DNA from 3 places in the Micromonospora vulcania genome. Region 3 is predicted to be linked to each of the others. Evidence: predicted binding sites of a transcription regulator. Region 3 holds the regulator's gene; each other region holds the start of a gene.
The links. The regulator HrcA, encoded in region 3, represses chaperone genes, less so after heat shock. The targets are predictions, from matches to a motif close to GGTTNGCACNCTCNNNNNGAGNGTGCNAACC.

Region 1 (9,471 bases), on a different contig from region 3:
GCCCTCGATGTCGGCGGTGGTCAGCGGCCGGTCCAGGACGGAGTTGACCTGCTCCAACAGGTAGTCGATGTCGCGGGCCGAGGCGGCCGGATGGGACCGGTCCAGCCGCCAGTCGGTGTCCGTGGTGCCGATGATCCAGTGCCCGCCCCACGGGATGACGAAGAGCACCGAACTCGCCGTACGCAGGATGAGCCCGGTCTCTCCGGTGATCGCCGAGCGGGGCACCACCAGGTGCACCCCCTTGGAGGCGCGCACCCGGATGCCGGGCCGCAGGCCCACGTCGTTGAGCATCTGCGACATGTCGTCGCTCCACACGCCGGTGGCGGCGATGACGGTGCGGGCGCGTACCTCGAACTCCGCGTCCGGGGAGCCGGCCGGCACCTCCAGGTCACGAACCCGGACGCCGGTCACCTCCCGCGCCTCCCGGATCAGGCCGACCGCGCGGGTGCTGCTCACCACCGTGGCACCGAGGCTGGCCGCGGTGCGGGCCAGGGTGACCACCAGCCGGGCGTCGTCCACCTGACCGTCGTAGTAGCGGATCGCCCCGGCCAACGCGTCCGCCCGGAGGCTCGGGAAGATCCGCCGAGCTCCCTCGCGGGTCAGGTGCCGGTGCAGCGGCATGCCCCGGCCGCCACCGAAGACCCCGGCGAAGGCGTCGTAGGTGGCCACGCCGGCCCCGTAGTACGAGCGGCGGAAGGCCCGGCCGGCCAGACCCCGCAGGCCCCGACCCGCCGGCAGCGGCACCAGGAACGGCACCGGGCGGACCAGGTGCGGCGCGAGCCGGGTGGCCAGCAGGCCGCGCTCGGTGAGCGCCTCGTGGACCAGGTGGAACTCCAACTGCTCCAGATAGCGCAGGCCACCGTGGATCAGCTTGCTGGACCGGCTGGAGGTGCCCGACGCGAGGTCGCGCGCCTCGACCAGGGCCACCTTCAGGCCCCGGGACGCCGCGTCCAGGGCGGCACCGGCACCGGTCACCCCACCCCCGATGACCAGCACGTCGAAGCGTTCGGCGCGGAGTCGGCGCAGGTCGGCGACGCGGCGGACCGGCGAGAGCTGCCCGGCTACGGAGCGGGAGATGTTGGGGTCGCGCACCCGTCCACCGTAACCGCCGTCGCCAGCGTGTCGACATGCGCCGCCCGCCCCGTACTGTGCGAGTCATGCAGGTCGGCTCTCCGTCACCCGCTGGTCAACCGCCGCACCACCAGCCGTCACCCCCGGGCCGGGCAAACCCCTGGCCGGTGGTCGCCGCGGTGCTGGTCGGCGGCTGGACGGTGGCCGTCACCGTGGCCACCCAGGCCGGTGGCTGGCTCACCGACCAGGTGCTGCTGAGCTTCGGACGGGACCGGGTCGGCTGGCTCTGGCCGGTGCTGGGCCTGGCCACCGTCGTACTGGTGGGCACGCCCGCTCTGCTGCTGGCACTGCTGCCCCGGTCGGCGGCGGTCCGGGCCACCGGGCGGGCCTGGCTGGGCGCGACGCTCGCGCTCGGGGTGCTCACACTGTTGCGGATCGTGCCGCCGGTACACCACGAGGCGTACCTCGCCGTCCTGGCCAGCACGACGGCACTCACCGCGCTCGTTCTGCGCCGGTGGGCACGCCGGTCCGCGTCCACCGGCCCGTTCCGGGCCGCCGACGGTCCGGAGCCGGCCGGAGGCGTACGCGAGGTGCGCCGCCCGGGCCCGGTGCCGCTGCTCGCGATCGCCGCCGGCTTGGCGTTGCTGCTGCCCTGGGCCTGGCTGGGCGCGCTCGGCGGGCCGCTGGAGACCGCGCTCGCCCTGCTGGCGGCGGCCGCGCTCGGGGTGCTGGCCGCCACGCTGCTGGACCAGACCTTCTGGTCGACGTTCGCGGTCGGTCATCCGCCTCGACCGGCCCGACTGGTGCTGGTCGGTGGCCTGGTCGCCGGGGTGGCGCTGCTACTGCTCGCCGCCGGAACCGGCCAGTCCGGCGCGCAACTGCCCGCACTGCTGACCCTGCCACCGGTGGGTTTCGCGCTGGCCGCCCTGCGGGCCGCGACCTGGCGGCCCGCCCCCGCCGGGGCGCCGGACCCGGCGGACGCCGTACGTGCCGGCCGGTCCGCGATCGGCTGGCTGGTGGGCCTGACCGCGCTCGGCCCGCTCGCCTTCACCGACCCGGAAGAGATCACCCTGCTGCTGGTCGGCACCCGCGACGTGCCGTTCTGGGTGGCGACCGCCGCCGTCGCCGGGCTCGCCGTCGCGGTCCTGGTCGCCATCGGGTACGCGGTGCTGCTGGCCCGGCCGACGGCCCGTACCCCGAGTCGTCGCGTTGCCGCGCTGGCCGCGGTGGTGCTGCTGGCGACGGTGGGCGTGGTCGACGTCGGGCCCGGTCAACCCGGCCTGTACGGCGAACGCCTGCTGGTGGTGTTGCGGGAGCAGGCCGACCTGACCGGGCTGCCGGCCGGCGCTCCGGGCCGGGCCGGGCGGGACGCCCGGGCGGCGGAGGTCTACCGGCGGCTGGTGACCACCGCCGACCGAAGCCAGGCCGACCTGCGCGGGACGCTGACCCGGCTGCGGCTCGACCCGGTGCCGTACTACCTGGTGAACGCGATCGAGGTGGACGGCGGACCGGCGGTACGGGCCTGGCTCTCGCGTCGACCGGAGGTGGCCCGGGTGCTGGTCAGCCAGCGCCTCCGCCCGCTGCCGGCACCCGCCGGACAGACCCGGGGCACCGCGCCCACGCCCACCGGCCCGGAGTGGAACATCCGCCAACTCGGCGCGGACCGGGTCTGGTCGCAGCTCGGGGTGACCGGTACGGGCATCGTGGTGGGCAGCTCGGACTCCGGCGTGGACGGCACCCACCCGGCGCTGCGGGCCGGGTTCCGCGGCGGGGACGACTCCTGGTACGACCCGTGGGACGGCACCCGGGCCCCTACCGACCAGGGCGGGCACGGCACACACACGGTGGGCAGCGCGGTGGGTCGGGGCGGCATCGGGGTCGCACCGGACGCCCAGTGGGTGGGCTGCGTCAACCTGGACCGCAACCTGGGCAGCCCGGCGCACTACCTGGACTGCCTCCAGTTCATGCTGGCGCCCTTCCCGGCCGGCGGGAACGCGTTCACCGACGGCCGGCCGGAGCGCGCACCGCAGGTGCTGACCAACTCGTGGGGCTGCCCGGCGATCGAGGGCTGCGACCCGGGTGCGCTGCGGCCGGCCACCGCGGCGCTGGACGCCGCCGGGATCTTCGTGGTCGCCGCCGCCGGCAACACCGGCCCGTGGTGCGCGTCGATCGACGACCCGCCGGCGCCGTACCCGGACGTGCTGACCGTGGGCGCGGTGGACGCGCAGCGCCGGGTGGCCGAGTTCTCCTCCCGAGGGCCGGTTGCTGGTGGGCCGAACAAGCCGGACGTGCTGGCACCGGGCGTGAACGTGGTGTCGGCCATGCCGGGCGGCGGATACTCCGCACTCGACGGCACCTCGATGGCGACCCCGCAGGTGGCCGGGGTGGTCGCGCTGATGTGGTCGGCGAACCCGGCGCTGGTCGGTGACCTGGCCCGGACCCGGCAGATCCTGCGGGACACCGCGACTCCGGCCGAGCCGACCTACCGCACCCGCAACCCGTCGGACGCCTGCGGCGGTCCGGCGAACGTCACCGGAGCCGGCCAGGTCGACGCCTACGCCGCCGTGCAAGCCGCCCAGCGGCAAGGAAGGGCACCTTATTAACGCCTGCGGTTGTACAGGGGGCCCTTCCTAACACGATGGGGGATCCTGGACCGACACCCGGTCATCTAGGGTCGGCGACCATGGATGCCGAGATCACCATCACCGAGCTGACCCTCGACCAGGCACCCGCCGTGGTGCGGCTCTGCGAACGAGCACTCGACCTGCCGGAGGACGCCGCCGAGGCGGGAGCCGTGGTGGACACGCTCTGGCCCCGGGCCGCCTCCGACCGGCCGGTGGTCGCGCTGGGCGCGTACCGGGGGACGGACCTGGTGGGGGTGCTGCTCTGCTCGGTGCCGTCGTCCGACCCCGGCCTCGGGCACGTGGACCTGGTCGCGGTGCTGCCGGATCAGCGCCGCCGGGGCGTCGGCCGGGTGCTGGTGGAGCGGGCCGAGCGGGTGCTCGCCGAGCGCGGCGCGACCGAGGTGCTGCTGGCCGGGAACCCGCCCTACTACGCCTGGCCGGGCATCGACGTGCGCTACACGCCAGCGGTGTGCGCCGCACTGGCGCTCGGCTACCAGCAGGACCGGACCGCCTGGAACATGACGGCCGACCTGTCGTACGACGGGTCGAAGGCACTGCGGTCCACCGAGGCGACGGAACGGCGGCTCGCCGAGCAGGGCATCGCCGTACGCCGGGCCGAGCCGGCGGACCTGCCGGCGCTGGTCGCGTTCGCCCGATCCACCTTCGGTGGCACATGGGACGGCGAGCTGTCCGAATCGGTGGGCCGCGACGGCGCCGGTTGCCACCTGGCGGAGCGGGACGGTGAGGTGCTCGGCTTCGCCGCGTACGGGTCGTCCCGGCCGAGCTGGTTCGGGCCGATGGGCACCGCGCCGGCCGCCGAGGGGTCGGGCATCGGCGGGGTGCTGCTGCGTCGCTGCCTGCAGGATCAGCGGGCGGCGGGGTTGGACCGGGCACAGATCGGCTGGGTCGGGCCGGTGCCGTTCTATTCGGGCAGCGCGGGTGCCCGGATCGAGCGGGTCTTCTTTCTGTACCGACGGACCGTGTCGACACTATAACCGGCAAATGGGACATTGATCCATTCGCCCCCGAGGGCCATCGATGCCCCCTACCGTTTTGGTAGAGGAGGCAGCCATGACCACGGATGACGACCAGACCGAGGACGGCCCGCCCGTCACCTGGAAACCGGTCGGCGAACTCCCCGGCCAACTGCCGTTCGACCGGCTCGACTACGGCGACGCCGAACAGTTGGCCGAAATGACCGCCGACGGCGAGGCGGTGGTCGAGGAGTCGCAGGAGATGGTGGACGCGCCGATCCAACTCCCGCCGCCGTACGGCCGGGCGCACAAGCGGCGTAACCAGCGCCCGCTACCTACCTGACGAAAAACGGGGCGGACCGCGAAAGCGGCCCGCCCCGTTCCGTATCGGAAATCTGGACTCAGAAGTCCATGTCCCCGCCACCCGGACCAGCCGGGGCGGCCGGGGTCTTCTCCGGCTTGTCCGCCACGACGGCCTCGGTGGTGAGGAAGAGCGCCGCGATGGAAGCGGCGTTCTGCAGCGCCGACCGGGTCACCTTGGCCGGGTCGATGATGCCCGCGGCCAGCAGGTCGACGTACTCGCCGTTGGCGGCGTTGAGGCCGTGACCCGCTTCGAGGTTACGGACCTTCTCCACCACGACGCCGCCCTCGAGGCCGGCGTTGACGGCGATCTGCCGCAGCGGGGCGTCCAGCGCCACCTTGACGATGTTGGCACCGGTCGCCTCGTCGCCGACCAGGTCCAGCTTGTCGAAGGCGGTCTTGCCGGCCTGCACCAGCGCGACGCCACCACCCGGGACGATGCCCTCCTCGACGGCAGCCTTCGCGTTGCGAACGGCGTCCTCGATGCGGTGCTTGCGCTCCTTCAGCTCGACCTCGGTGGCCGCGCCGACCTTGATCACCGCAACGCCGCCGGCCAGCTTGGCCAGCCGCTCCTGCAGCTTCTCCCGGTCGTAGTCGGAGTCGCTCTTGTCGATCTCGGCCCGGATCTGGTTGACCCGACCCTGGATCTGCTCGGCGTCGCCGGCACCGTCGACGATGGTGGTCTCGTCCTTGGTCACCACGACCTTGCGGGCGTGGCCCAGCATGTCGACGCCGACGGCGTCGAGCTTGAGGCCGACCTCCTCGCTGATGACCTGGCCACCGGTGAGGATGGCGATGTCGGTCAGCATGGCCTTGCGGCGGTCACCGAAGCCCGGCGCCTTGACGGCGACCGACTTGAAGGTGCCCCGAACCTTGTTGACCACCAGGGTGGCCAGGGCCTCGCCCTCCAGGTCCTCGGCGATGATCAGCAGCGGCTTGCCCGACTGCATGACCTTCTCCAGGATCGGGAGCAGGTCCTTCACCGACGAGATCTTGCTGTTGACGATCAGGATGTACGGGTCGTCGAAGACGGCCTCCATACGCTCCGGGTCGGTCATGAAGTAGGCCGAGATGTAGCCCTTGTCGAAGCGCATACCCTCGGTGAGCTCCAGCTCCAGCCCGAAGGTGTTGCTCTCCTCGACGGTGATGACGCCTTCCTTGCCGACCTTGTCCATCGCCTCGGCGATGATCTCGCCGACGGTGCTGTCGCCAGCGGAGATGGAGGCGGTGGAGGCGATCTGCTCCTTGGTCTCGATGTCCTTGGCGAGCTTGGACAGCTCCTCCGAGACACTCGCGACCGCAGCCTCGATGCCCCGCTTCAGGGCCATCGGGTTGGCGCCAGCGGCCACGTTGCGCAGGCCCTCGCGAACCAGGGCCTGGGCCAGGACGGTCGCCGTCGTCGTGCCGTCACCGGCAACGTCGTCGGTCTTCTTGGCGACCTCCTTGACCAGCTCAGCGCCGATCTTCTCGTACGGGTCCTCGAGCTCGATCTCCTTGGCGATGCTCACACCATCGTTGGTGATGGTGGGGGCACCCCACTTCTTCTCGAGCACGACGTTGCGGCCCTTGGGGCCGAGGGTCACCTTAACGGCGTCGGCGAGCTGGTTCATGCCCCGCTCGAGGCCGCGGCGCGCCTCTTCGTCGAACGCGATCATCTTGGCCATACGGCGTTGTCCTCCTGGACACTCACGGGCCACCCGAGTGTGTGTCCCGGATGGGCCGCCTGGTGTACGCACCTTGGGACGTCGCCACCTGGCGACGACGACGTCCTTCGGCCGGGCCGGATAGCCCGCGACGACCGGCCATGTGTCACCCCGGCGTCTCCACGCCGGTGCGACCCTGGCCCCACCGTCCCGACCATTGGCACTCACGGTATGCGAGTGCCAATGACTTGTTTAGCACTCTCCCCTGCCGAGTGCAAGCACGATGGAGCCGCTCAGCCGAGTTCGGCGGCCAGCCCGGCGCTGTTCACCGGTGCCTCATGAGCCCGCTGCTCGGCGTACGTCACCAGCAGACCGATCAACTGGGCGAGGTGAGCCGGCAGGGCCAGCACCGCGGTGATCGCGATCACCACCACCACACCGGCCGCGGCTCCCGGCGACGCGAGCGGGTCCTCACCGAACGGAGCGGCGCCCACCGACTCCAGCACCGACGGGACCAGGGTGCCGATGATCACGGCCGCGGCCACCAGCGCCACCCGGCCGAGCAGCAGACCCAGCCGGTCGTGGAACATCCGGAACGACCGGCCGATCGGGTTCTGCCGTTCGAAGAGGTAGACCGGCCCGGCCATGCTCAGCGCGAAGGCCAGATAGATGCCCGGCAGGATGCAGAAGCAGGCGCCCACACCGATGATCACGCTGATCAGCAGGGTCCAGCCCCACAGCCCGAGCGCCCGCCGCACGCCGTAGCGCAGCGCCGTGCCGAGGTCGACCTGCTCGCCGGTCGCCTGCCGGGTGATCACCCAACTGCCGGCGGCCCAACCCACCGCCTGCACGAGTCCGAGCAGCAGGCTGCCACCGAACGCCACGGCGAAGACGGTCGCCAGCCCGGCGACGAAGTTGTCCGGCAGCCCGGCCGTCGCCGGATCAGGCCCGGCCTGGGCCGCCCACTCGGCCGACGGATCCACGCCCAGGGAGATCACCGAGAGCACCGCCGCCGGCAGCACCTGGGTGAGCAGCGCGATGGGCACCAGCAGGCGCCAGCCCCGACGTAGTGCGCCACCGCAGCGGGCGAACCAGCCACCAATCCCGGCGCCGGGCGGAGTGACCAGGGCGTCGTTCGGGTCGAACCCGTGGCCGGGTGGATACCAGCCGACCTGCGCCCCCGGGTACCACGGCTGGCCACCGTAGGGACCGGCCCCGGGCGGGTAGCCGCCGGTGGGCGGGTACGCCCAGCCCTGCGGCGGTGAACCAGCCGTACCCCAGCCGCCCTGGGCAGGGTCCCAAGCCGGCGGCGGACCGCCCTGGCCGCCCTGGCCCCAGCCCGGCGGCGGGCCATAGCCGGGCGCGCCGGAACCCGGCGGCGGGCCCCAGCCGGGCGCGCCAGAGCCGGGCGGCGGGCCATAACCGGGCGCGCCAGAGCCGGGCGGCGGGCCATAACCGGGCTCGCCAGAGCCGGGCGGCGGGCCATAGCTGGCACCGGCCTGGTTCGGGTCGGAGGGGCCTGGTTCCCCCGGCCCGGGAGACGGCGGGGGCGGGGGTGGCTGGTCGGTCATGAACCCTCCTCAGCATCGGCTGGAACGGCTCACGATCTTCCCGGGTGTGTGCCCTCAGCGCAGCCCCGACGCGCGGGCGACCGGAGCAGGCGAGGGGGACGCCTCAGGCGACGACGCGGACCCGCTCCGCCTGCGGGCCCTTCTGGCCCTGAGCGATCTCGAACTCCACCCGCTGACCGTCGTCCAGCGCCTTGTAGCCGTCCATCTCGATCGCGGAGAAGTGGACGAACACGTCCTGGCCGCCGTCGACGGCGATGAAGCCGTAGCCCTTTTCGGCGTTGAACCACTTCACGGTGCCCTGTGCCACGGTGCACTTCCTCACTCTGCGCGGCGTTCCCTGCCGGACGCACGGCACGGGCCGGCGCCCTCGGACCACCGGTCCAGCGATCGATGACAGCCGCTGAAATGGGTGACCGAAATCGCACGCTACACGAGGAGTGACGGTCGCGCACGACCACAAATCGGGCATATTCCGATGCACCCCGAGACCATTTCCGACAGCAGTGGTCGGCACGGTTTTCGATCTCATGAATTTACGTGCGTGATTGCCGGTGGGGCGTTGGAAGCGACCCGCCGCGATCGAGTACGGCCGGAGACGTCGCGTACCTCTGTGGTAGGCATGCGGGCATGAGCACCGATCCGGGCGGCACCGCCCTACGGCAGGCGGAGATCCGTCGGATCCGGCCGGAGGACGCGGCCCGGATGCGGGCGCTGCGGCTGGAGATGCTGGCCGACGCGCCGCTGGCCTTCCTGGAGACGATCGCCGACGCCGCGGCCCGGCCACACGCCGAGTACGCCGCCCGGGTGGCGTACACCTCGCGGGGTGCGGACACCGCGCAGTTCGTGGCGGATACCGGCGGACGGTTCGCCGGGCACGCCGGTGGCACGGTCATGCCGCGCGAGCCGGGGGTGACCGTGATCTACGCCGTGTACGTCACGCCCGCCTGGCGCGGCAGCGGGCTGCTCGGCGAGTTGATCGACGGGGTGGCCGCCTGGTCGCGGGCCTGCGGCCGGCCGGAGTTGCTGCTGGAGGTGGTGGTGGGCAACGACCGCGCCTACCGGGCGTACCAGCGGCTGGGCTTCACCGACACCGGGGTACGCGTCCCGCACCCGACCATCCCCGCGCTGACCGAACTCCACATGCGCCGCCAAGCCTGACCTGCTGCGACACCGTACGCAGAAGGGTTTCCGGGGCAGCCCGCCCCGCGCAGGGATCAAGCCTGACCGC
Region 2 (9,471 bases), on a different contig from region 3:
CGGTCGGAGAACTCGTCCAGCGTGAGGCGGCCGGCCGTGGTGTGCTGGTGCAGCTCGGAGACCACCCGGTTGCGGTCGTCGTCGGAAGCGCGCAGCTCGACATCCACGCTGGACAGCGTACGCGTTCAGCCGGCGTCGAGAGGGTCCGCGAGCAGCCGTTCGAACGCCAGCTCGGCCGCCCCGATCAGAGCCGCGTCCTGACCCAGCTTGGGCGTACGCAGGCGGACGTGCTCCAGGCAGGCGCTCAGCGCGTTGGAGTTGAGCCGGCTGCGGACCTGGGCCGCCGAGGCGAGGTACAGGTCGCGGATTGTCCCGCCGAAGATGACCATCTCCGGGTTGAAGATGTTCACGAGGTTGGCCACGCCGAAGCCGAGCCAGTCGCCCGCCTGACGGACCGCCGTCTGGGCGCGCGCGTCACCACGGCCGGCGGCGTCGAAGAGAGCCAGCAGCGCGTCCCGGCCACGGGCGTCCGGCCGACTGGCGGCCCGGAACAGGCCCTGCTCGCCGATCATCGTCTCCCAGCACCCCCGGGAACCGCACTCGCAGAGCTCGCCCTCTCGGAGCACCTTCATGTGGCCGACCTCGCCGCCGTACCCACCGTGCCCGGTCAACCGCCGCCCGCCGGCGATGATCCCGGCGCCCACGCCGACGTCGCCGTACAGGTAGATGACGTTGTCGCAGCCGGCGGCCACTCCCCGGGCGTGCTCGGCGAACGCGGCCACGTCGGCCACGTTGCCCACCGTGACCGGCTGGTCGTAGCCCAGCTCGGCGTCGAGGGCGGCACCGATCGGTTCGTCGATCCAACCGGTGGCCGGTGCCAGCCATGTCCTGCCGTCGTCGCGGCGCACCATCTGACAGACGGCGACGCCGGTGCCGACGCAGATCGAGCCGGCCGGCACCGCCTGCTGCATCTCCCTGGCCGCTCCGGCCAGCAGCGGCGCGGCCTCCGCGGCCAGCAGGCCTCGGGGCCGGTCCAGCTCCCGGCGGTCCAGCACCGCGCCACCGAGACCGATCCGGGCGGCCCGCAGCCGGTCCACCTCGATGGAGTACGCGTACGCGTAGACCCGCACCGACTCGGGCTGGACCACGAGGGACGGCCGCCCGGCACGCCTGGTCTGCTTCGGCGTCGTCTCGCTGACCAGCCCTGCGCCGGCCAGGTCGGCGGTCAGCGCGCCGATGGTGCTGCGGTTCAACCCCAACGTGGTGGTCAACTCGGCGCGGGTGGTCGCCCCGTGGACGTGCACGTGGCGCAGCAGGGCTCCGAGGTTCTGCCGGCGGATCTCGTCCTGACTCGGCCCGGCGCGCATGGTCGACGACACCGTGGTGCCCGTCGTCAGCGGGCGCCGGTCGTCGACGACCGACGACGGGAGATGGCGTCGACGCTGGCGGCGAGCAGCAGCACCACGCCGGTCACCACGTACTTGACCCCCGCGCTGTTGTACCCCATCAGGCCCATTCCGTTGTCGATGACCGCGACCACCGCCCCACCGAGCACGGCGTCGAGGACGCGACCCTTGCCTCCAAAGAGGCTGGTGCCGCCGATCACCGCCGCGCCAACCGCGTAGAGCAGTACGTTACTGCCCCCGGTGTTCGGATCGACGGAGTTGGCCCGGCTGGCCGCGACGATCCCGCCCACCGCCGCCATCGACGAGCAGACCACGAAGACCGAGATGCGGATGCGGTCGACGTCGATGCCGGCTCGGCGGGCCGCCTCCTTGTTGCCACCGACCGCGTAGATGTGCCGGCCGTAGCTGGTGCGTTGCAGCACGAAGGTCAGCAGGACCAGCAGCGCCGCCATGATGGGCACCACCACCGGTACGCCGCGCAGCGAGACGACCAGCCCGGTGCGGCTGCGCTCCAGGTTGAGGACGAACACCGCGATGCCGAGCAGGACGGCGAGCCCGGCGATCCGCGCGGCGACCACCGCGATGGGGTCGGTGACCAGCCCACGGGCGACCCGGTTGCGGTGCCGCAGCAGTTGCACCGCCCCGAAGCCGGTGATCGCCACGGCGGCCAGCAGCCACCCGAGCGCCGGGCTCAGGTTCCGGTTGGCGATCGCCAGCAGCACGTCGTCGCGGACCGAGATGTTGCGGCCCTCCTTCATCAGCATCAGCACGATGCCCTGGAAGGCGAGGAAGCCCGCGAGCGTGACCACGAAGGACGGTATGCCGACCTTGGTGACCAGGACACCGAGAACGGTGCCGATGACCGCGCCGGTGACGATCGCGGCGAGCACCGCGATCCACCACGGATAGCCGAGCACGGTGGCCACGTTGGCCAGTACCGCCGCGCAGACGCCACTGGCGAAGCCGGCGGAGAGGTCGATCTCACCGACCAGCAGGACGAAGACCAGGCCCATCGCGATCAGCGTCACCGCCGCGCCCTGGGTGAAGAGGTTGGCGAAGTTTCCCGCCGACAGGAACGACGGCCGCATGATCGAGAACACCGTGCCGAGGACGACCAGCCCCAGGACGGCCGGCAGCCCGCCGACGTCGCCGGCGCGGATCCGGCTCAGCGTGGTACGCAGGTAGCTGCGGACCGTCGGCGTCCCGGGCGCGGCCGGTGGGTCCTCCCGGCGTACGGCGGTGGTGGTCATCGGACGCCTCCGGTGGTCAGATCGGCCGGCCACCGGCCGTCGTCGATGCCGCCCGAGGTCGGGTCGGGCGCGAGCCCGAGGCGGCCCGACCGACCGGAGGTGATCAGCTCGACCACCTGGGCGTGGGTGATGTCGGTGGTCCGCACCTGGGCGACCATCTGACCGAGGTACAGCGCGGCGATGCGGTCGGAGATGGCGAAGACGTCGTTCATGTTGTGCGAGATGAGCACCACGGCGAGGCCGTTGTCGGCCAGCCGGCGGACCAGTTCGAGGACCTGGGCGGTCTGCGCCACACCCAGCGCGGCGGTCGGTTCGTCGAGGATGACGAGGCGGCTGTTCCACAGCACCGCCTTGGCGATGGCGACGGTCTGGCGTTGCCCGCCGGAGAGGCTGGACACGTGCTGGCGCAGCGAGGTGACGCTGCGGACGGAGAGCCCGGCGAGGGTCTCGGCGGCCATCTGCTCCATGGTCGGCTCGTCCAGCACGATGCCGCTGCGCTTCTCCCGGCCGAGGAACATGTTCTGCACGATGTCGAGGTTCTCGCAGAGCGCGAGGTCCTGGTAGACGATCTCGATGCCGAGGGCCGCGGCGTCCCGGGGGCTGCTGATGGTCACCGGCTCACCGTTGAAGAGGAACTCACCGGCGTCGGTGGGGTGGATGCCGCTGATGCACTTGACCAGGGTCGACTTGCCGGCGCCGTTGTCACCGACGAGAGCGGTCACCTCGCCCGGGTGGGCCGAGAAGGCCACGTCGCGCAGCACCTGGACGGGACCAAAGCTCTTGTCGATGCCACGGAGTTCCAGCAGGGGTGTCCCGGACACGTGGGTCTCCTTTGGACAAGGGGGGCCGATCAGCGGACGCCGGCGTCGGCGCAGAGTTTGGCGTACGCAGCGGAGCAGACCTCGGCCCGGGTGACGAAGCCGGCCGCGATGACGTCGGCGATGTCCTCCCGGTAGACGGCCCGGGGAGTCAGCAGCACGGCGGGAACGGCCCGGCCGGTCTGCGGGTCGCGTACCGTCTGCCCGGTGTCCTTGGTCTTGCCCCGGGCCACCGCGACGGCGAGGTCGGACGCGGCCTCGGCCTGCTCCTTGATCGCCTTGTAGACCGTCATGCACTGGTCGCCGGCGAGGATGTTCTGCAGGCCCTGCGGGTCCGCGTCCTGGCCGGTGACCGGCACCCTGCCGTTGAGCTTGTTCTTCTTGAGCACCGAGATGACGGCGTTCGCCAGGCCGTCGTTGGCGGCGATCACCCCGTCGATCCGGCCCTCGGTCTGGGTCAGTTGTTGCTCGAAGATCGTGGCAGCCTGAGCGTTGTCCCAGTCCGGGACGGCGTCCACCGGTCCCTTGGTGTATTCGCCCGCGTCGAACCTCGGCTGGAGCACCGAGTCGTAGCCGCTCTTCAACTGGCTGGCGTTGTTGTCGGTCGGTGAGCCGTTCAGATAGGACACGACCGGCTGCTGGACGCCCTTACCGGACAGGCACTTCTGCAGGCCCTCGCCCTGGAGTTTGCCGACGGCCTCGTTGTCGAAGCTGACGTAGTAGAGCGCCGAGCCGCCCACGGTGAGGCGGTCGTAGTCGATGGTCGCCACCCCCTGGGACCTCGCCTTGTCCAGGACGGCCTTGCCGGTGCCGGAGTCCAGGTTCACGATCATCAGGGTGGTGACGCCATTGGTGATCATCTGCTCGGCGATGGTCTGGAACTGGCTCTTGTCACCCTGGGCGTTCTGGATGTCGTACTTGACCCCCGCGCGCTGGAACGCCTCCTCCAGGAACCTGCGGTCGGCACCCTCCCACCGCGCCGAGGACTTGCTGTCCGGCAGGATCACGCCGATCTTCGGGGTCTTGGCGGAGCCGGGCTGGTCGAGTCCGCCGAAGGTGTCGCCGCAGGCCGCCGTGCCGCCGATGGCCAGCAGGCCCACGGTGGCGAACGCGAGGAGCCCCTTACGCATGTGCAGGGTCCTTTCCCGGGTGGGGGAGCGTGGTGTTTGTTGTGCCCGGCAACGTATGGTGCTGCCGCCGTGTCCACAAGACCGCCGGGGCAAGGACTTCGTCCCTCGGGGTAACAGTTCGGCAACGTGCCCGTCACTCGGTGATCACCTGGGCGGATATCGCTCTCCCGGCCGTCCGCCACCGGCCCCGGCGGTCGGCGGTGGGACGCCGTGCCGAGTCGACGGATCGCGCGGCCACGTCGCCTCCGACGCTGGGCCCGGGTGGTCAGCGCGCCTGGAGCGCAGCGGTCCGGGCGTCGGTCAGCACGACCAGATCCGCCGCGGTGAGTTCGAGTTGAAGACCGCGTCGGCCGGCGGAGACGTAGATCGTCGGCAGGTCCAACGCGGAGTCGTCCAGCACGGTGGGCAGCCGTCGGCGCTGCCCGAGCGGGCTGATCCCGCCACGTACGTAGCCGGTGGCCCGCTCGGCGACCGCCCGGTCGGCCAGCGCCGCCCGCTTGCCGCCGACCGCCGCCGCGAGCGCCTTGAGGTCGAGTTCACCGGTCACCGGGACGACGGCCACGGTGAGCTCGCCGTCGACCTCGGTCACCAGTGACTTGAACACCCGCTCCGGCGGCACGCCGAGCGCCTCCGCCACCAGCGCGCCGTAGTTCGGCGCGTCCGCCGCCACCCGGTACGGGTGGGTGCGATGCGCGACGCCGCGCTTGGTCAGCAGCGCTGTCGCCGGAGTGCCCTGTCCCGCCACGGCACCGAACCTAGTCGACCGGCCGGCCGATCAACACGGTCGGTGCCCCGGCGACCCGGGTGAGCACCAGGCTCGCCGCCGCGTCGCCGGCCAACCGCAGGTCCCGCCGGAGCTGCTCGGGGGTGAGCGCCGACCCGCGCTTGAGGATCTCCACCCGGCCCACCCGGCGTTCCCGCAGCAGCGCCCGCAGGCGTTTGAGCGAGAACGGCAGCACGTCGGTGATCTCCAGGCAGCGCGCGTACGGGGTGCGGCTCGGACGGTCGGCATAGAGGTAGGCGATGCTCGGGTCACCGAGGGTGGCGTCCAGCTCGTCGGCCAGCTCGGCGACGAGGTGCGCGCGGACCACCGCCGGATCCGGGTCGTACAGGTAGCGGCGGGGCGGCCCGACCGGCGCCTCGGCGGCACCCGAGCCGGTGAGCTGGTGACGGCCGCCGTGCGAGTCGTGCAGGGTCGCCCGGCGCGGCACCTCAGCCAGCTCACCGCACCAGAGCGCGGCCTCGACCAGGTCGCCGTCCACGCTCACCCACTCGGCCTCGGCGCCGGTCGGGATGAGCGCGTGATCCAGCCCCGGTGCCACCTTCACCACGGTGTGCGGCACCCGCTCGGCCAACCCGGTGACGAAGTCCCACGGCGGCGAGTAGGCGCGCGGGTCGAAGATCCGCCGCCCGGTGCCGGCCCGGCGCCGGGCCGGGTCGCAGAAGACACCGTCGACCCGGGAGACGTCGAAGGAGGTGGCGTCGCCGCACTCGACCGTGAACCGCTCGGCCAGCCCGGCCGCGGTGGCGTTGGCGGCGGCCATCGCGGCGGTCACCGGGTCGGCCTCCACCCCGTACACCCGGATGCCGGCGCGGGCGGCGGCGAGTGCGTCGGCGCCCAGGCCGCACCCGAGGTCGGCCAGGGTGCGCACGCCGGCCGCGTACAGCCGGGCGGCGCGTCGGTCGGCGACCACCCGGCGGGTGGCCTGCTCCAGCCCGGCGCGGGTGAGGAACATCCCGGCGGCGGCCGGACCGAACTTGCCGACGGCCCGGTGGCGCAGCTCGGCCTGGGTGAGCGACGCGGCGGCCAGCGCGGGCGGCACCCCGGTCGCCCGCAGGGCCGACGCCGCGGCCAGTGGGTCGCCGCCGGCCAGTCCGGCCGCCGTCGCGAGCGCGGCCGACCCTTCGGGGGTACGCAGCGCAGCCAGCTGGTCGAGATCCACCCGCCCATTGTCCCGGCCCGGTCGCGCTGCCCGGACGGTGGTGTCGGTGGCGACACGGCGGGCGCGGCGTTGGCACTCTCCTTGACGGAGTGCTAGCCACGGAATAACCTGCGATTAGCACTCTCACCCTGAGGGTGCCAGCTTCCGGGTCTCGCGACCCGGTTGCGCACGCCAGGCGGACCGGCACCCGCGACGACGGCCCCGCCCGGTGGCATGAGGCAGATTGACGCTGGCCAGCCCCGCTGGCCAGCAACGAAACCAGTACCCCAGGAGGGTATGCCCGTGACTACCGCGACCAAGGTTGCGATCAAGCCGCTCGAGGACCGCATCGTGGTCCAGGCGAACGAGGCTGAGACCACCACGGCGTCGGGCATCGTGATCCCCGACACCGCCAAGGAGAAGCCGCAGGAGGGCACTGTCCTCGCTGTGGGCCCGGGGCGCGTCGATGACAACGGCAACCGGGTTCCGGTTGACGTTCAGGTCGGCGACACCGTCCTCTACTCGAAGTACGGCGGCACCGAGGTCAAGTACGCCGGCGAGGAGTACCTGGTGCTCTCCGCCCGCGACGTCCTCGCGGTCATCGAGAAGTAAGCAACCGATCAGTGCCATTGCCCCGGTCCGGCTCGCCGGGCCGGGGCAATAGCGCTTCGAAGGGACATTCATGGCGAAGATCCTGAGCTTCTCGGACGACGCCCGGCACCTGCTGGAGCACGGTGTCAACGCCCTCGCGGACGCGGTCAAGGTCACCCTCGGCCCGCGCGGGCGCAACGTCGTCCTGGACAAGAAATTCGGTGCGCCGACGATCACCAACGATGGTGTGACCATCGCCAAGGAGATCGAGCTCACCAACCCCTACGAGAACCTCGGCGCGCAGCTGGTCAAGGAGGTGGCGACCAAGACCAACGACGTCGCCGGCGACGGGACCACCACCGCGACCGTGCTGGCGCAGGCGATGGTTCGCGAGGGCCTGCGCAACGTGACCGCCGGGACCAACCCGGCCGGCCTCAAGCGGGGCATCGACGCGGCGGCCGTCAAGGTCTCCGAGGCGCTGCTCGGCCGGGCCGTGGAGGTCGTCAGCCAGGAGTCGATCGCGAACGTGGCGACGATCTCCGCGCAGGACGCCACCATCGGTGCGCTGATCGCCGAGGCGATGGAGCGGGTCGGCCGCGACGGTGTCATCACCGTCGAGGAGGGCTCCGCGCTCACCACCGAGCTGGACGTGACCGAGGGTCTCCAGTTCGACAAGGGCTTCATCTCGCCGAACTTCGTCACCGACCTGGAGGGCCAGGAGTCCGTCCTCGAGGACGCGTACATCCTGGTCACCACGCAGAAGATCTCGGCGATCGAGGAGCTGCTGCCGCTGCTGGAGAAGGTCCTCCAGAACAGCAAGCCGCTGCTGATCATCGCCGAGGACGTGGACGGCCAGGCGCTCTCCACCCTCGTGGTCAACTCGCTGCGCAAGACCCTCAAGGTCTGCGCGGTCAAGGCCCCGGGCTTCGGCGACCGCCGCAAGGCGATGCTCCAGGACATCGCGATCTCCACCGGCGCCGAGCTGGTCGCCCCGGAACTGGGCTACAAGCTCGACCAGGTCGGCCTGGAGGTGCTGGGCACCGCCCGGCGCGTGGTGGTCGACAAGGAGAACACCACGATCGTCGACGGTGGCGGCCAGTCCGCCGACGTCGCCGACCGGGTGGCCCAGATCCGCAAGGAGATCGAGGCCTCCGACTCCGACTGGGACCGGGAGAAGCTGGCCGAGCGGCTGGCGAAGCTCTCCGGCGGGATCGCCGTGATCAAGGTGGGCGCGGCGACCGAGGTCGAGATGAAGGAGCGCAAGCACCGCATCGAGGACGCCATCGCGGCGACCAAGGCCGCGGTCGAGGAGGGCACCGTCCCGGGCGGCGGCGCCGCCCTGGTGCAGATCCTGCCGGTGCTCGACGACGACCTGGGCTTCACCGGTGACGAGAAGGTCGGCGTCTCGATCGTGCGCAAGGCGCTCGTCGAGCCGCTGCGCTGGATCGCGCAGAACGCCGGTCACGACGGCTACGTCGTGGTGCAGAAGGTCGCCACCAAGGAGTGGGGCAACGGCCTCGACGCCGCCACCGGCGAGTACGTCGACCTGGTCAAGGCCGGCATCATCGACCCGGTGAAGGTGACCCGCAACGCGGTCACCAACGCCGCGTCGATCGCCGGCCTGCTGCTGACCACCGAGAGCCTCGTGGTGGAGAAGCCGGAGCAGGCCGAGCCGGCCGCCGCCGGCGGGCACGGCCACGGTCACGGCCACCAGCACGGCCCGGGTTTCTGACCCGGTAGCACCACCCTCCCGGGGCACACCGTCGTACGACGGTGTGCCCCGGTTCGTCTGCCGAGATGGCAACCGGACGAGAAGATCGCGCACACTGGGCCAATGAGCACCACGTCGCGGTGGTACGCCGCGCTGGCCGGAGTCACCGCCGCAGCCGTCGCGATCGGGATCGCGGAACCGGTGGCGGTGCTGACCGGCCCCCGGTCGGCGCCGCTGGTCGCGGTTGGCGGGGTGGTCGTCGACGCCGTCCCGCAGTCGCTGAAGCAGTTCGCCATCGACCTCTTCGGCACCGCCGACAAGATCGCCCTGCTGGTCGGTACGGCCGTGCTGCTGGGCGGGTTCGCCGCACTGCTCGGCGTGCTGGCGGTACGCCGCCTGACGATCGGTCTGGCCGGCATCGCGGCGTTCGCCGTCCTCGGTGTGGCCGCCGCGCTGACCCGTCCGGGCGCGGACCTCGCCGACGCGCTGCCGTCGCTGGTCGGCGGCGGTCTCGGTGCCCTCGTGCTCTGGCTGTTCATTGCGGGTCCACTGGAGCTGGACCCCTGGCCCTGGAGCCCGCCCACCCCGTCGGCCGCGCCCGCGACTTCGGGCGAGCGGGTCGACCCGGCGTCCCGGCGGCGCTTTCTCAGCAGCACCGGGGTGCTGCTCGGCACGGCCACGGTGGCCGGGCTCGGCGGGCACT
Region 3 (9,471 bases):
AGCGAGTTCCACAGGTGGCTGCCCGGGATGACCTTGGTGGCGCCACGGCCGGTCTCGGAGAGGTCGGAGAGCACGTACGCGACCTTGAGCGAGAACATCGGGCGGGGCAGGTTCGGGTCCATCGTCTCCGGGTCGGAGTTCTGCCGGTACCCGTCCTGGTGCCAACCCCAGTACGGCTTCTCCGGCTCGAGAGCCGGCGGAGTGACGTCCAGGTGGTTGTGGTGGGTGTAGATGTTCCAGCCGGCCAGCCCCCACATGTACGGGAAGGCGATCGGGTGGGTCAGTAGCTCGCCGAAGAGCTCGTCCCGCTCCGGGAAGCCCAGCAGGTGCAGGGTCCCGTCCTTGGTGGTGTTGCCCTTGGCCTTCTCCTCCGCGTAGACGCGGTCGACCGCCGCCTCCAGCGCCGCCCGGTGGTCCTCCGTCAGGACGTTGCGTAGCAGGAGGAAACCCTGCTCGTGGAACTCCTTACGGTCAGTCTCGCTGATCGGTTCGTAACCGGTCCGGTCGCCGTAATCGAACACCGCGTCGTACCCCTCCCCATGACGTGAAACCATTTCTGGCACAGGCCGCCGATCGTAACGCGCTTACCTCAATGCCGGGGAGGGCATGCGTGGCGGGCGGCCGTCGGGCGGACCATGAGCAGCGGAATCGATCCGCAGGGTCACACCAGCGCGGCAAATAGTGGCTTTCGTAGGCGAGTGCCCGATTGTGCGGTGACTGCCGGTAAGGAAATCCGGGTCGCTCAGCCCTCGGAGAACACCTCGGCGACCACCTTGCCGGTGGCGGCCTGCTCGCCGGTCACGTGCTCCCAGGTGCCGTCCCGGGCGGTCCACTCCAGGTCGCCGAAGCGGACCCTCTTCACGCCGTGGTCCTGGGCGTGCGAGACCAGCCAGTGCGCGTACCGCCAGCCGTCGCGCTGGTCGCCGGCCGTCACCGAGAGCCCGGTCTGGTCGCCCGGCTCGGTGCCGGACAGGCCCCAGTCCAGCACCAGGTTGCGGGTCAGCTCGGCCGCCGCCGCCGCGCCGCGCATCACCGGGGTACGCCCCACCGTGCAGGCGACCGCGCCGGAGGCGTCACCGAGCAGGGCACGGCTGAGCACCTCGGAGTCGTCGGCCCACTTCTGGTACGCCTCCGGATAGGCCGACCGCTGCACCCGCTGGGCGGCGTCGGTGATCCGCATCTTCTCCCAGCCGCGCACCTTCTTGAGCGCCGCGTAGAACCGCTTGGCCGCGTAGCGCGGGTCGCGGATCTGCGTCGAGGTGCCCCAGCCCTGGCTCGGCCGCTGCTGGAACAGGCCGACCGAGTCCCGGTCGCCGTCGGCGAGGTTGCGCAGCCCCGATTCCTGGTACGCGGTGGCCAGCGCGACCACGACGGCTCGCTCGGGCATCCCGCGCTGGGCGCCGATCGCCGCGATCGTCGCCGCGTTGGCCATCTGGTCGGCGTCGAGGGCGACCCGGCCGTCGGCCTGGACCGTGCAGGTCCGTCCCGCCAGCGGCAGCCGCAGATGGTCACCGACCTGCCGTACGACGAGCCAGACTGCGATCACGGCGACGATGACGAGAACCACGCCACCCGCCACAGCTGCCCGAGTTCGCACCCACACCCCCACATCGACGGTCCGCCAAGCGTACGTCCCGGAGCGACCAATCCGGGCGCGTCGACCGTTTGGGCGTGGCCGGCGCAGTCGGCGCGGTCCGGGCTTTCCCGCTACGAGGGTGCTCTCACCTGCCGTTTCGCAGTACGTCCCGCCCAACGCGGCGATAATTGGGACCTGCCCCAGACCTGCCCCAGACCTGCCCCAGGCCTGCCCCAGACCTGCCCCTCACCTGTCGTGCGCATCACCGTGACGACGACGGCGGAAAGTGGTTGACCGGTCAAGCACGTGGTTGAGTTGACATGTCAATTGCGGAGCCGCCCCAGGTCAAGGAGGAGTTCCATGGGAACGCTGGACGGCAAGGTAGTGCTCATCACCGGCACCGGTGGAGGTCTCGGACGTACCGCGGCGCTGACCTTCGCGCGCGAGGGCGCACGGGTCGTCGGGGCCGACATCCAGGTCGACGGCAACAACGAGACGGTCGAACTCGTCCGTAGCGCCGGCGGGGAGATGACGGGCATCGCGCCGGTCGATCTCACCAACCCGGAGCAGGTGCGCAAGCTCGTCGAGGACGCCGCCGCGGCCTATGGCGGGCTCGACATCGTCTACAACAACGCGGCCGCGCTCCGCTTCGGCCCGATGCCCGACTTCTCCGTCGAGGACTGGCGGTACACGATCACCGGCGAACTCGACATTCCGTACTTCGTGTCGAAGTTCGCCTGGCCGCACCTGGTCAAGCGGGGCGGCGGCGTCATCATCAACGCCGCTTCGATGGCCGGGATGATCGCCGGCAACGTCCCGCCGATGGTCGGGCACACCGCCGCGAACGCCGGCGTCATCGGCATGACGCGACAACTCGCGCTGGAAGGCGCACCGCACGGGATCCGCGCGGTGGCGGTGAGCCCCGGACCGATCCTCACCCCGGCGAGCGAGCGCGACCTCGGGGACAACCAGGCGGCGCGCGACGCGATCACCAGCAAGACGCTCCTCAAGCGCTTCGCGCGCCCCGAGGAGGTCGCCGAACTGGTGGTCTTCCTCGCCTCGGACCGGGCGTCGTACATCACCGGGGCGAACTATCCGGTCGACGGCGGCGCGACCGCCTGGTGACCGGACCGGAAGCCGGGACGCCACCCCCGGGGGGGTGGCGTCCCGTCCGGTCGTCAGTCGACCGCGGGCACCCATCGGGCCGGGCGCTTGTCGCGGAACGCGGTGACCCCCTCGATGCCCTCCTCGGAGAGGAAGTAGCCGGTCGACAGCGCGGACAACCGCGCCAGCTCGCCGCGCAGCTCAGCGGTGCCCGGCCGGCGCAACAGGTCCTTCGCGCCGGCCAGCGCGCCGGGTGCACCGCGGACCAGTGAGTCGCAGTACCGCGCCACCGCCTCGTCCAGCCCGTCCGCCGGGACTGCGGCGGTGACCAGGCCGATCTCGGCGGCCCGCCGGCCGTCGAACGTGTCCCCGGTGAGGTAGAGCTCGGCGGCGGCGCGCGGGTGCAGCCGGGGCAGCACGGTCGCCGAGATCACCGCCGGGATGACCCCGATCCGTACCTCGGTGAAGGCGAACGTCGCCGCATCGGCGCAGACCGCCAGATCGGCGGCCGCGATCAGACCCAGCCCGCCGGCACGCGCCGGCCCGGCGATCCGGGCCAGCACCGGCTTCGGGCAGTCCCAGAGCGCGGCGAGCACGTCACCCAGCATCCCGGCCGGCACCGTCCCGCTGGCGTACGCGGCGGCGGTCTCCTTCAGATCCGCCCCGGAGCAGAAGACCGGGCCGGTGTGGTCGAGCACGATCACCCGGACCGTGTCGTCGGCCACCGCGTCGGCCAGGCCGGCCAGCAGTTGGGTCATCAGGCCGGTGGACAGCGCGTTGCGGTTGTGCGGGCTGTCCAGGGTGAGGGTGGTCACCCCACGGGCCGTGGAGACCCGCACGAGGACGTCGGGAGAGGTCATGCCGGGCACACTAGTGGCCATGCCCGGCGTCCTTCCAGATGGTGAGACCGTCCCCGTCGACGGATCGCTGCCCGTCACCGCCACCGCCGCGGTCGGCGCGCGCGGCTTCGGGGTGTACGTACACGTGCCGTTCTGCGCCAGCCGCTGCGGCTACTGCGACTTCAACACCTACACGGCGGCCGAGCTGGGCGGTGGTGCCAGCCGCGAGGGGTACGCCGACACGGTGCTCGCCGAACTGGCGCTCGCCGCCCGGGTGCTCGGCGACAGCCCGCCGCCCCGGGTCGACACGGTCTTCGTCGGCGGTGGCACGCCCACCCTGCTCCCCGCCGACGATCTGGCCCGCATCCTGGACGGCATCGACCGCACCTGGGGGCTGGCCGCCGACGCCGAGGTGAGCACCGAGGCCAACCCGGAGTCGGTCACCCCGGAATCGTTGAAGCTGCTGCGCGCAGCCGGCTACACCCGGATCTCGCTGGGCATGCAGTCCGCCGCGCCCGGAGTGCTGGCGATCCTCGACCGCAAGCACAGCGCGGGTCGGGCCACCGCCGCCGCCCTGGAGGCGCGCGAGGCGGGGTTCGAGCACGTCAACCTGGATCTGATCTACGGCACGCCGGGGGAGCGGGCCGAGGACTTCGCCGCCTCGCTGGAGCAGGTGGTGGCCGCCGGGGTGGACCACGTCAGCGCGTACGCCCTCATCGTGGAGGACGGCACCCGGCTGGCCGCCCGGATGCGCCGCGGCGAGCTGCCGTACCCCAGTGACGACGTGGCGGCGGACCGCTACCTGGCCGCGGAGGCTGCCCTCGACGCGGCCGGCTTCTCCTGGTACGAGGTCTCCAACTGGGCGCGCAGCGAGGCGGCCCGGTGCCGGCACAACCTGCTCTACTGGACCGGCGCGGACTGGTGGGGCCTCGGCCCGGGGGCGCACAGCCACGTCGGCGGCGTGCGCTGGTGGAACGTCAAACACCCCACGACGTACGCCCAACGCCTGGCCGCCGGGGCGTCACCGGGCCTGGCCCGGGAGGTGCTCACCGCGGACGAGGCGCACATGGAGGACGTGATGCTCCGGGTGCGGCTCGCTTCGGGGCTGCCGCTGACGGTGCTGGACGAGGCCGGTCGGGCCGCCGCCGAGCGGGCGCTGGCCGACGGTCTGCTGGCCGCACCCGACCACGCGGCCGGCCGGGCCGTGCTCACCCTGCGCGGCCGGCTGCTCGCCGACGCCGTGGTCCGCGACCTGCTGCCCTGAACCGACGCACCGCCGCCGGCCGGACCGACGGCGGTGCGCCGGACCGGCCGGGGGAGCGGCCGGCCCGGGTCACTTGATGAAGCTGGCCGAGAGCGGGTAGCGGTAGAGCTGGCCCTCGTTGGCCTTGATTCCGGCGAGGATGCCGAACACGGCGCCGAGAATGATCGCCGCCGCGACCGGGATGAAGCCGATCACGATGCAGGCGAGCACCCAGCCGACCAGGCCGACGACCGACCAGATGAGCTGGAAGTTGAGTGCCGCCACGGCGTGTGCCCGGACCGTCGGGGACTGGTTGCCCCGGGCCAGCAGTGCCACCAGCGGAGCGATCCAGCCGAGCACGCCGGCGCTGATGATCATTCCGGCCGCGCCACCGAAGTGCGCGACCAGCGCCCAGGTCTTGTCCTCGTTGTTGGCGTAGCCGCCGCCCGGCCCGCCGTACGCGCCGCCAGTCGGATAGCCGCCAGTGGGGTAGCCGCCCGACGGCGGAGCGCCGCCCGGCGGAGGGTAGCCGCCCGACGGCGGAAGGTCACCGGTGGGCGGCGGATAGCCACCGGCCGGGGGATAGCCGCCCGGGCCGGGTGCCCCGGACAGTGGTGCGGTGGGTGGCTCGGCCGAGGGCGACGAGCTCGGGGGTGCCGGCGGGGAGGTCGGCTCCGGCGGGTAGCTGCCGGGGTCTCCCGCTCCGGGAGGGCGAGGAGGTTCAGTCATGCATGTCACGTTAGGTGCAGGCGGCAACGCCGCACCAGAGCGACACCGCCGCGCCGTTCCGGCTGAACGGACAGCGACGTCCTTGATCATCGCGTTGGCGGGTCTGCCGACGTAGACTGGCACTCGTTACAGTCGAGTGCCAGGAAGGCCCGGCCGGCCCACGGAGCCGGCGGCCGACGTGCGACAGGAGGTGCGGGGAATGGGTCTCGACGACCGCAAACTCGCCGTGCTCCGCGCGATCGTCGAGGACTACGTCTCCACCCAGGAGCCGGTCGGCAGCAAGGCGCTGGTCGAGCGGCACCAGCTCGGGGTCTCCCCGGCCACGGTCCGCAACGACATGGCCGTGCTGGAGGAGGAGGGCTACATCCGGCAGCCGCACACCAGTGCCGGCCGGGTGCCCACCGACCGCGGCTACCGGCTCTTCGTCGACCGGCTGTCCCGGGTCAAGCCGCTCAGCCCGGCCGAGCGCCGGGCCATCGAGCGCTTCCTGGTCGGCGCGGTCGACCTCGACGACGTGGTGCACCGCACCGTGCGGCTGCTCGCCCAGTTGACCCGGCAGGTGGCCGTCGTGCAGTACCCGAGCCTGGCCCGCTCCTCGGTCCGGCACCTGGAGCTGGTGCCGATCTCCACCACCCGGCTGATGCTCGTGATGATCGCCGACACCGGGCGGGTGGAGCAGCGGCTGGTGGAACTGCCCGGGCCGGTGCCCGCCGACGACGTCACCGATCTACGCCGGCTGATCAACGAGAAGCTCGCCGGCGCCCGACTGTCCGAGACGCCGCCGCTGGTGCAGGTGCTGGTCGACGAGGCCCCGGCCGAACTGCGTCCGATGATGACCACCCTCGCCTCGGTGCTGCTGGAGACGCTGGTCGAGCGGCACGAGGAGCGGATCGCGCTCGCCGGCACCGCCAACCTCACCCGGGGTGGTCTGCTCGACTTCCAGGGCTCGCTCCGGCCGATCCTCGAGGCGCTGGAGGAGGAGGTCGTGCTGCTCAAGCTCATCGGTGAGACCGAGCCGAGCACGACCCGGGTGCTGATCGGCGACGAGAACGAGTTCGACAACCTGCGCGCCGCCTCGGTGGTCAGCACCGGGTACGGCCCGGGCGCCACCATCGTGGGCGGCCTGGGGGTGCTGGGACCAACCCGGATGGACTACCCCGGCACCATCGCCACGGTGCGCGCCGTGGCACGCTACGTGGGCGAGTTGCTGGCCCAGAACTGATCAGTCAGGGCCGACGGCCGGCTCCGGCCGCCGACCGGCGCAACGCGAGACGAACATGAGGACACGGAACGCAGTGGCCAGGGACTACTACGGCATTCTCGGTGTGAGCCGGGAAGCCTCCGATGACGAGATCAAGCGCGCCTACCGCAAGTTGGCGCGCCAGTTCCACCCGGATGTCAATCCGGACCCGGAGGCCCAGGAGAAGTTCAAGGACATCAACGCCGCGTACGAGGTCCTCTCGGACGACCGGAAGCGGCAGATCGTCGACCTGGGTGGCGACCCGCTCGCCCCGGGTGGCGGCGGCGCGGGCGGCCCGGGTGGTCCGGGCGGCGCCGGCCCGTTCGTCGGGTTCCAGGACATCATGGACGCGTTCTTCGGCGGCGCGGGCGGTGGCGCGCGTGGCCCGCGTCCGCGTACCAGGCCGGGCGCCGACGCGATCCTGCGGCTCGAACTGGACCTGCACGAGACGGCGTTCGGCGTCGAGGCGCCGATCACCGTCGACACCGCGGTGCTCTGCACCACCTGCTCCGGCGCCGGCACGGCGGCCGGCACCCACCTGGCCACCTGCGAGGCCTGCGGCGGCCGGGGCGAGGTGCAGTCGGTGCAGCGCACCTTCCTCGGTCAGGTGGTCTCGGCCCGCCCGTGCACCGTCTGCCAGGGCTACGGCACCACCATCCCGCACCCCTGCCCCACCTGCGCCGGCGACGGTCGGGTGCGCACCCGCCGCTCGCTCACCGTCAAGATCCCGGCCGGCGTCGAGGACGGCATGCGGATCCGGCTGGCGCAGCAGGGTGAGGTGGGCCCGGGCGGCGGCACTGCTGGCGACCTCTACGTCGAGATCCACGAGCGGCCGCACGACGTGTACTCCCGCAAGGGCGACGACCTGCACTGCCGGGTCACCGTGCCGATGACGGCGGCGGCCCTGGGCACCCGGCTGACCATCAAGACGCTGGACAGCGAGGAGACGGTCGACGTCAAGGCCGGCACCCAGCCGGCCAGCACCCTGCGGCTGCGCGCCCGGGGTGTGCCGCACCTGCGCGGCACCGGCCGAGGTGACCTCTACGTGCACCTGGACGTCCGTACGCCCACCAAGCTCGACCCCGACCAGGAGCGGATGCTGCGCGACTTCGCCAAGACCCGGGGCGAGGAGGTCGCGGAGCTGTCCAAGCAGGGCGGCTTCTTCTCCCGGATGCGCGACGCGTTCAACGGCCACGCCTGACCCCGACGGCTAGCCTGATCATCGTGTCCGCGCCGCTGTTCCTGGTCGAGTCATTGCCCACCGCCGATGCGCTGACCCTCGGCGGTCCCGAGGGGCACCACGCCGCCACCGTGCAGCGGCTGCGGGTCGGCGAGGAGTTGCTGCTCGCCGACGGCCGGGGCGGCACGGCCGCCGCCGAGGTCACCGCCGTCGGCCGGGGCAGCCTGGAACTCACCATCACCTCCCGGGGGTACGCGGACGCGCCCGTACCCCGGTTGGTGGTCGTGCAGGGCATCGCCAAGGGCGACCGGGGTGAGCTGGCCGTGCAGGCGATGACCGAGGTCGGGGTGGACGAGATCGTGCCCTGGGCGGCGGCCCGCTCGGTGGCCCAGTGGCGCGGCGACCGGGGCGTACGGGCCCGGGAGAAGTGGGTGGCCACCGCACGGGAGGCGGCCAAGCAGGCCCGCCGGCCCTGGCTGCCGGTGGTGGCCGGGGCGCCGGACGAGTCCACCGCGACAGTGGCCCGTCGGATCGCCGGGGCCGCCGCCGGGTTCGTGCTGCACGAGGAGGCCGACGAGCGGCTGACCACCGCCGAACTGCCGACCGCCGGGGAGATCGTCCTGGTGGTGGGCCCAGAGGGTGGCATCGACCCGGCCGAGCTGACCGCGTTCCGCGAGGCCGGCGGCCGGCCGGTACGACTAGGACCAGCGGTGCTGCGCACCTCCACAGCCGGGGTAGCAGCCCTAGCAGTGCTAGCCACCCGCCTAACCCGCTGGTAACCCACCCCCGGCCCGGCCCCCGCGCTCCCCTCGCGCCCGCGCGCCCCCGCTCTCCCCGCTCCCGCGCTCTCCCCGCTCTCCGCGCTCCCGCGCTCTCCCCGCTCTCCGCGCTCCCGCGCTCTCCCCGCTCTCCGCGCTCCCGCGCTCCCGCGCTCTCCCCGTCGATCTAGGGCATATCGCTGTCAGTGGATCTCTAGCAGCGACGATATGCCCTAGATCGACGAGGCGCCGGGGCGGGGCGTGCGGGGCGGCGGGTTAGGTGCGGAGGTAGGAGGCGCCGTTCAGGTCGACTATCGTGCCTGACGCCCACTCGGCTTGGGGCGAGGCCAGCCAGTGCACCGCGGCGGCGATCTCCTCGGGCTGGGCCACGCGGTCGAAGGGGCTCTGCGCCCGGATCGCCGCACCCCGCTCGCCACGCAGGTGCTCGGTGGTCATGTCGGTCGCCACGAAGCCCGGGGCGACGGTGGCGACCGCGATGCCGTACGGCGCGAGCGCCACGGCCAGCGACTGACCGAGCGCGTTCAACCCCGCCTTGCTGGCGCCGTACGCCGGCTGGTCTGGCTCGCCGCGGAAAGCGCCCCGGGACGAGACGTTGACGATCCGGCCGCCGCGTTCGCGCATGTGCTGGGCGGCGCACCAGATGACGTTGCCGGCACCGGTCAGGTTGGTCTCCAGCACCTGCCGCCAGCGCCGCTGCCACTGCTCGTAGGACGCGCCGAAGATCGGGTGCGGGTCGTCCCGGTCGCCGTACACTCCGGCGTTGTTGACCAGCACGTCCAGC

Region 1: a site for HrcA is predicted at 6,888-6,918, ahead of groL (chaperonin GroEL). Genes of this name have one in related genera too.
Region 2: a site for HrcA is predicted at 6,600-6,630, ahead of groES (co-chaperone GroES). Genes of this name have one in related genera too.

The regions. Positions count from the first base shown of each region.
Region 1 covers NZ_JBHSQS010000010.1:252,520-261,990, reverse strand. The annotation lists gene ACFQGL_RS19080 (glycerol-3-phosphate dehydrogenase/oxidase) at 1-1,077, opposite strand, end outside; gene ACFQGL_RS19075 (S8 family serine peptidase) at 1,158-3,674, shown strand; gene ACFQGL_RS19070 (GNAT family N-acetyltransferase) at 3,755-4,690, shown strand; gene ACFQGL_RS19065 (hypothetical protein) at 4,767-5,012, shown strand; gene groL (chaperonin GroEL) at 5,071-6,693, opposite strand; gene ACFQGL_RS19055 (hypothetical protein) at 6,966-8,243, opposite strand; gene ACFQGL_RS19050 (cold-shock protein) at 8,347-8,550, opposite strand; gene ACFQGL_RS19045 (GNAT family N-acetyltransferase) at 8,871-9,401, shown strand.
Region 2 covers NZ_JBHSQS010000001.1:313,081-322,551, forward strand. The annotation lists gene ACFQGL_RS01580 (DUF1707 SHOCT-like domain-containing protein) at 1-107, opposite strand, end outside; gene ACFQGL_RS01585 (ROK family protein) at 126-1,307, opposite strand; gene ACFQGL_RS01590 (sugar ABC transporter permease) at 1,334-2,596, opposite strand; gene ACFQGL_RS01595 (ATP-binding cassette domain-containing protein) at 2,593-3,417, opposite strand; gene ACFQGL_RS01600 (sugar ABC transporter substrate-binding protein) at 3,447-4,544, opposite strand; gene ybaK (Cys-tRNA(Pro) deacylase) at 4,810-5,289, opposite strand; gene ACFQGL_RS01610 (THUMP-like domain-containing protein) at 5,300-6,487, opposite strand; gene groES (co-chaperone GroES) at 6,764-7,078, shown strand; gene groL (chaperonin GroEL) at 7,149-8,789, shown strand; gene ACFQGL_RS01625 (molybdopterin-dependent oxidoreductase) at 8,892-9,471, shown strand, end outside.
Region 3 covers NZ_JBHSQS010000023.1:11,983-21,453, reverse strand. The annotation lists gene ACFQGL_RS26765 (phytanoyl-CoA dioxygenase family protein) at 1-521, opposite strand, end outside; gene ACFQGL_RS26760 (hypothetical protein) at 743-1,603, opposite strand; gene ACFQGL_RS26755 (SDR family NAD(P)-dependent oxidoreductase) at 1,937-2,701, shown strand; gene ACFQGL_RS26750 (enoyl-CoA hydratase-related protein) at 2,755-3,540, opposite strand; gene hemW (radical SAM family heme chaperone HemW) at 3,560-4,783, shown strand; gene ACFQGL_RS26740 (DUF4870 domain-containing protein) at 4,853-5,491, opposite strand; gene hrcA (heat-inducible transcriptional repressor HrcA) at 5,691-6,713, shown strand; gene dnaJ (molecular chaperone DnaJ) at 6,787-7,932, shown strand; gene ACFQGL_RS26725 (16S rRNA (uracil(1498)-N(3))-methyltransferase) at 7,956-8,690, shown strand; gene ACFQGL_RS26720 (SDR family NAD(P)-dependent oxidoreductase) at 8,946-9,471, opposite strand, start outside.